2 regions of the Pseudomonas coleopterorum genome follow, and region 2 is predicted to be linked to the other one. Evidence: riboswitches for the same ligand, from Rfam matches in the RefSeq annotation. Region 2 holds a riboswitch; the other holds the start of a gene.

Region 1 (3,202 bases), 690 kb from region 2:
AGCTTGATCCCGATCAGCAGGACTGTGAGGCCCAGCACCAGGGCCGGGCTTTCGAGCAGCAACCCCAAATTGGCGCCCATGCCAACGCTGATGAAGAACAGGCCCAGCAGCAGCCCCTTGAAGGGCTCGATCTGCGATTCCAGTTCGTGCCGGTATTCCGAGTCGGCCAGCAGCAAGCCGGCGAGAAACGCTCCCAGGGCCATGGAAACACCGGCCAGTTCCATCAGCCAGGCGGTACCGATCACCACCAGCAAGGCCGTGGCGGTGGACACCTCCTGCAGACCGGTGCGGGCGACGATGCGAAACACCGGCCGCAACAGATAGCGTCCGCCGATCACCACCACGGCGATGCTGCCGAGCACCCGCAGGCTGTGATCCAGGGTACTGCCCTCGCCGGCATCGCCGCCTCCTCCGGCCAGCAATGGCACCATGGCGATCAGTGGGATCGCGGCAATGTCCTGGAACAGCAGAATGGCGAACGCCAGGCGGCCATGGGGACTGTTCAGTTCCTTGCGTTCGGCCAGGCTCTGCAACCCGAACGCCGTGGATGACAGCGCCAGCCCCAGGCCCAGGACCACGGCGCTGTTCAACGGCTGCCCGAAGGCCAGCAATGCCACGGCGCCAATGACCACCGCGGTCAACAGCACCTGGGCCAGACCGACGCCGAACACCGCCTTGCGCATGACCCACAGGCGTTTGGGCGACAGTTCCAGGCCAATGATGAACAGCAGCAGCACCACGCCCAGTTCGGAGATGTGGCTGACGCTTTGGGGATCGCCCACCCAGCCCAGCACCTGCGGGCCTATGACCACACCGGCGAACAGGTAGCCGAGCACCGCGCCCAGTTGCAGGCGCTTGGCCAGTGGCACGGCGATCACCGCAGCCAGCAGGAACACCACGGCAGCTTGTAGCATGTTGCCTTCTTCGGGCATGGGGAACTCCATTTCGTAGGGAGAAAGCGCGGACCGCGGGCGCATTCTACAGCGCGCGGCGCATTGACGATGCTGCGGCGACATGATTTGCTAGGCGCCATCGTTTGGGTGCCCTTCACAGGGTGAAACGGGAAACCGGTGCGTGCCAGCCTCCAGGAGGGATTGGCACAAGTCCGGTGCTGCCCCCGCAACGGTAAGCGAGAGAAGTGTCAGATCCACTGTGCCCCTGCGGGCATGGGAAGGCGATGCTTTCAAGGTGGGCTTCATGCCGCCCCTCGCAAGCCCGGAGACCGGCCCAGACAATCGTTGATCGACAACCCTGCGGTGGGCGGGCGCTGTTGCGAGCATGGCGCGCCCGCGCCAGGCTTTCTTCGTGCGCGTACCCGATCGATGGTGCCACTTACCGTGGACCACCGCCGTGGGGACCACATGAGGGAACGCCATGTCTACCACCGCCTCCACCCCCGAACACGCCCTGCCGTCCGCCGGCACCCTGGCCCAGCGCATCGCCCTGGCGGTCGGCACCTTCCTGCTGGGCTGCTGCCTGGTGGGCTTCGCCGGCTTCTCGCACATCGAGGCGGTGCACAACGCCGCTCACGATACCCGGCACAGCGCCGCCTTTCCGTGCCATTGAGGAGCGTCGAGATGATCAGGCACATCGCCCGTACCGCTGGTTTCAGCGGATTGTTGGCCGCCCTGCTGCTGACCTTGCTGCAGAGCGTGTGGGTTTCGCCGCTGATTCTTCAGGGCGAAACCTATGAAACCACCTCAGCCCAGCACTCGCATGACGAGGTTTCCACCGCCGGGCACGAACACGCCGAGGCCTGGGAGCCGGAAGACGGCTGGCAGCGCGCGCTGTCGACCGCCGGAGGCAATCTGGTGGTGGCCGTGGGGTTCGCGCTGATGCTGGTGGCATTGTATACGCTGCGCGCCCCTGGCCGCACTGCTCAGGGTCTGTTGTGGGGACTGGGCGGATTCGCCGTGTTCTGTCTGGCGCCGAACCTGGGGCTACCGCCAGAGCTTCCCGGCACCCAGGCAGCGGACTTGGTGCTGCGCCAAACCTGGTGGATCGGCACCGCGGCCTCCACTGCGGCAGGTCTGGCATTGCTGGTGTTCGGCCGTGGCACGTTGCTCAAAGCCCTGGGACTGGCCATCGTGTTGGTACCGCACCTGATTGGCGCGCCCCAGCCAGAGCATCATTCGAGCCTGGCACCGCAGGCTCTGGAGCAGCAGTTCATTATCGCTTCGCTGGTGACCAACGCCGTGTTCTGGCTGGCCTTGGGGCTGATCAGCGCCTGGTTGTTCCGCCGAGCCGGTCGCTGAAGCCGATGACAGCGCTGTGGGTAGGGTTCGGCTGTCGTGCAGGGTGCAGCGCGCAAGCGTTGCACGATCTGCTGGAGCAAACCCTGCTCGAACACGAACTGCCCTGGGCTGACGTGCGTGGCATCGCCAGCGTCGATGTGAAGGCGCATGAACCGGGGCTGGTGGCGCTGGCCGAAAGGCTCGGCTTGCCGTTCGCCACCTATGGCGCCGAGACCCTGGCGCCTTATCAAGATCGCCTCAGCCATCATTCCGCGCGCTCGTTCGCCGCCACCGGCTGCCTGGGCGTGGCGGAAAGTGCCGCGCTGGCCATGGCCGAGCGCTGCACACAGTGCACCTCGATACTGCGCGTCAGCCGACGGCATTCGGCGGTGGCAACCCTGGCCATCGCCTGCACGGAACGTCACTGCGGCTGCGCGCAGCGCCCAACTTGAATATCATTCACCCCTCCGCCCGTCAGGAATACCCATGACCGTTTACTTCATCGGCGCCGGACCGGGTGATCCGGAACTGATCACCGTCAAGGGTCAGCGTCTGATCCGCCAATGCCCGGTGATCATCTTCGCCGGTTCGCTGGTGCCCGAAGCCGTGCTCGAAGGGCACACTGCGCATCAGGTGCACAACAGCGCCGAGCTGCACCTGCAACAGATCGTCGAGATCATGCGCCAGGCCCACGCCCGTGGCGAGGATGTGGCGCGAGTGCACAGTGGCGATCCCGGACTGTACGGCGCCATCGGCGAGCAGATCCGTTGCCTGCGCGAGCATGGCATCGACTACCAGATCATTCCGGGCGTTACCGCGACCGCGGCCTGTGCAGCGTTGCTGGGGGTGGAACTGACACTGCCCGACGTTTCGCAAACGGTGATCCTGACTCGTTACGGCGACAAGTCGCCCATGCCGCCAGGAGAAAGCCTGGCCAGCCTGGCCCACCATGGCGCTACACTGGCCAT
Region 2 (3,202 bases):
GGCCAATCAGGGCGCCGGTGGTGAAAGGTGCGGGCAAGCCACTGCCGTCGGCGAAACTCAGGCCCAGCGAAGCGGTGTGCGGGCCGACTGCGTAATCGGGAGCAATGGCCTTGGCCACCAGCTCAGGATTCTGCGGCTCGACGCGCACGTCTACGTGCTGACCGTAGTAACTGTAGGGCCAGCCATAGAAGCCACCGTCCTTGACCGAAGTGATGTAGTCAGGCACCAGGTCGCTGCCGATTTCGTCACGTTCGTTCACGGCTGTCCACAGCTTGCCCGTCTTCGGTTCCCAGGCCATGCCGTTGGGGTTGCGCAAGCCGGAGGCGAAGATGCGGTGCTGGCCGGTGGCAGCGTCCACTTCCCAGATCGCTGCACGACCTTGTTCCTGATCCATGCCGTTTTCGCCAACGTTGCTGTTCGAGCCGACGGTGACGTACAGCTTCTTGCCGTCGGGGCTGGCGATGACGTTCTTGGTCCAGTGGTGGTTGAGCGTGCCGCCCGGCAGGTCAACGACTTTCTCGCCCGCGCCGCTGATCGAGGTGGCGCCGTCGGTGTACTTGAAGCGCAGCAGCTTGTCGGTGTCCGCCACATAGAAGTCGTTGCCGACCAGGGTCATGCCGAAGGGCGAGTTGAGGTTGGTGATGAAGACCGTGCGAGTTTCGGCCACACCGTCACCGTCCTTGTCGCGCAACAGGGAAATCCGGTTGGCGCTGGGCACGCCCGCGCCGGCGCGGCTCATCACCTTCTCCATGACGAAGCCACGTATGCCTTTGCTGTCGTCCGGCTTGGCCGGGGAGTTGGTTTCAGCCACCAACACGTCCCCGTTGGGCAGCACGTACAGCCAGCGTGGGTGGTCCAGGTCCGCGGCGAAGGCGGCCACTTGAGTACCGGGCGCCGCCGTGGGCTTGCCCCCTTCGGCCCAGCCGATGGCCGGTGCGATGTTGACGGTGGGGATCAGGGTCTTGTTGGGTTCGGGCAGTTTGGGCGAGGGCCCGGTCCCGTCGCTGACCTGCAACGATGACGTTTCACCACAGGCGGCGAGGCCGGCTGCCAGCAGGATCAATGTAGCGAGGCGGGTCTTGTGCATGGTCGGGCTCTCTGAGGTTTTGTTCACACAGGGTAGAGGCGTCGGGTCTGGGCAAGGTTCAACCGCGTTGTCCGTCAGCAGCGGTGGTGGATCAATTGACGCTCCGGGCGCAACCCTCTAACCTGCGCGGCTGTTCCAGGTGCTCGGCGATCAGGCGATCGACCCGAGTGAAACAGGGAAGCCGGTGCGCAGCGTTTACGCGCCATGCCGGCGCTGCCCCCGCAACGGTAGACGAGTCAAGGCTGCACACGATGCCACTGAAGCGATTCGGGAAGGCGTGTCGCCTGGGTGTACAGACCCCGCTCGTGAGCCCGGAGACCGGCCTGGCGCATTTTTTACGGCTCGTTGCAGATCCCACGATGGCGTGGGCCTGGGGCGTGCCCTGATCCATCTTCTGTCGCGCGGGGAGAGCGGCATTGACGTTCACTGTCCGGCCAGTTGGCCGCGGTGTCGCGTCGATGCCGCCTGCGCGCAGGTGTAGCGGAGAGCCACCATGAACGAAACAGCCGAGCGCGACGCCCGTCACCTGGCGCGCATGCTGCGCAAGAAAGCCGTGATCGACGAACGCATCGCCAACTCCCCCAACCAATGTGGCTTGCTGCTGGTGCTCAGCGGCAACGGCAAGGGCAAGAGCAGCTCGGCTTTCGGCATGCTCGCGCGGGCCATGGGCCACGACCTGCAGTGCGGCGTGGTGCAATTCATCAAGGGGCGCAACAGCACCGGCGAGGAGCTGTTCTTCCGACGCTTTCCCGAGCAGGTGCGCTACCACGTGATGGGCGAAGGCTTCACCTGGGAAACCCAGGATCGCCAGCGTGACATCGCGGCGGCCGAAGCGGCCTGGGAAGTCTCCAGGCAACTGCTGCGCGATCCAGCCATTGGCCTGGTGGTGCTCGACGAACTCAATATCGCGCTCAAGCACGGGTATCTCGACCTGGACACCGTGCTGAGCGATCTGCAGGCGCGTCCACCCATGCAGCATGTGATCGTCACCGGCCGTGGCGCCAAGCCCGAGCTGATCGAGCTGGCCGACACGGTGACCGAAATGGGCATGATCAAGCATGCTTTCCAGGCTGGCATCCGTGCCCAGAAGGGCATCGAGCTATGACCGAACCGCGCCAGTGCCCGGCGGTGCTGATCGCCGCGCCGGCCTCCGGGCAGGGCAAGACCACCGTCACCGCCGCTCTGGCGCGCCTGCATCGCAATCAGGGCCGCCGCGTGCGGGTGTTCAAGTGTGGCCCGGATTTTCTCGATCCGATGATCCTGGCCAGGGCCAGCGGTGCTCCGGTCTATCAATTGGACATGTGGATGGTCGGCGAGCAGGACAGCCGGCGGCTGCTGTGGGAAGCGGCCGAGGAAGCCGACATCATCCTCATCGAGGGCGTCATGGGGCTGTTCGACGGTACACCCTCGAGCGCTGACCTGGCGCGCCATTTCGGTGTTCCCGTGCTGGCGGTGATCGACGGCACGGCCATGGCGCAGACTTTCGGCGCCCTGGCGCTGGGTCTGGCCTGTTACCAGCCTGACCTGCCGTTTGCCGGGGTTTTGGCCAACCGTGTCGGCACCGTGCGCCATGCGCAGTTGCTCGAAGGCAGCCTGACCCAGGGGCTGCGCTGGTACGGGGCCTTGTCCCGGGAAACCGGGATCGAATTGCCCAGCCGCCATCTGGGGTTGGTGCAGGCCAGCGAGCTCAACGATCTGGACACCCGTCTGGATGCCGCGGCCGCAGCCCTTGCGCAGACATGCCAAGTGGCCTTGCCGCCCGCGGTCACGTTCGCCGTCCCGGTCGAACACCCAGTTGCGCGCCTGCTCGACGGCGTGCGCATCGCCGTGGCCCGCGATGCCGCTTTCGCCTTCGTCTATGACGCCAGCCTCGATGTACTACGCGACATGGGCGCCGAGCTGGTGTTCTTCTCGCCGCTGCACGATGCGCAGCTGCCAGCGTGCGACAGCCTTTACCTGCCCGGTGGCTACCCGGAGCTGCATCACCTGGTGCTCGCCGCCAATGCTTCGATGCTCGCCGACATTCGTGCCCATCACGCAGCGGACAAACCGCTGTTGGCCGAATGCGGCGGCATGCTTTACCTGCTCGACGCGCTGACCGATGTCGACGGCGCC

What was found. Region 2 has a riboswitch for cobalamin ahead of cobO (cob(I)yrinic acid a,c-diamide adenosyltransferase). Riboswitches for the same ligand answer to the same signal wherever they lie in the genome.
Region 1: another riboswitch for cobalamin. It lies ahead of BLV18_RS10110 (CbtB domain-containing protein); the one in region 2 lies ahead of cobO (cob(I)yrinic acid a,c-diamide adenosyltransferase).

What each region holds. Positions count from the first base shown of each region.
Region 1 covers NZ_FNTZ01000001.1:2,255,092-2,258,293, forward strand. Annotated here, with positions in the region: gene BLV18_RS10105 (monovalent cation:proton antiporter-2 (CPA2) family protein) at 1-932, opposite strand, end outside; cobalamin riboswitch at 1,022-1,245, shown strand; gene BLV18_RS10110 (CbtB domain-containing protein) at 1,375-1,566, shown strand; gene BLV18_RS10115 (CbtA family protein) at 1,578-2,255, shown strand; gene BLV18_RS10120 (cobalamin biosynthesis protein) at 2,261-2,686, shown strand; gene cobM (precorrin-4 C(11)-methyltransferase) at 2,721-3,202, shown strand, end outside.
Region 2 covers NZ_FNTZ01000001.1:1,566,867-1,570,068, forward strand. Annotated here, with positions in the region: gene BLV18_RS06960 (PQQ-dependent sugar dehydrogenase) at 1-1,087, opposite strand, end outside; cobalamin riboswitch at 1,208-1,428, shown strand; gene cobO (cob(I)yrinic acid a,c-diamide adenosyltransferase) at 1,581-2,192, shown strand; gene BLV18_RS06970 (cobyrinic acid a,c-diamide synthase CobB) at 2,189-3,202, shown strand, end outside.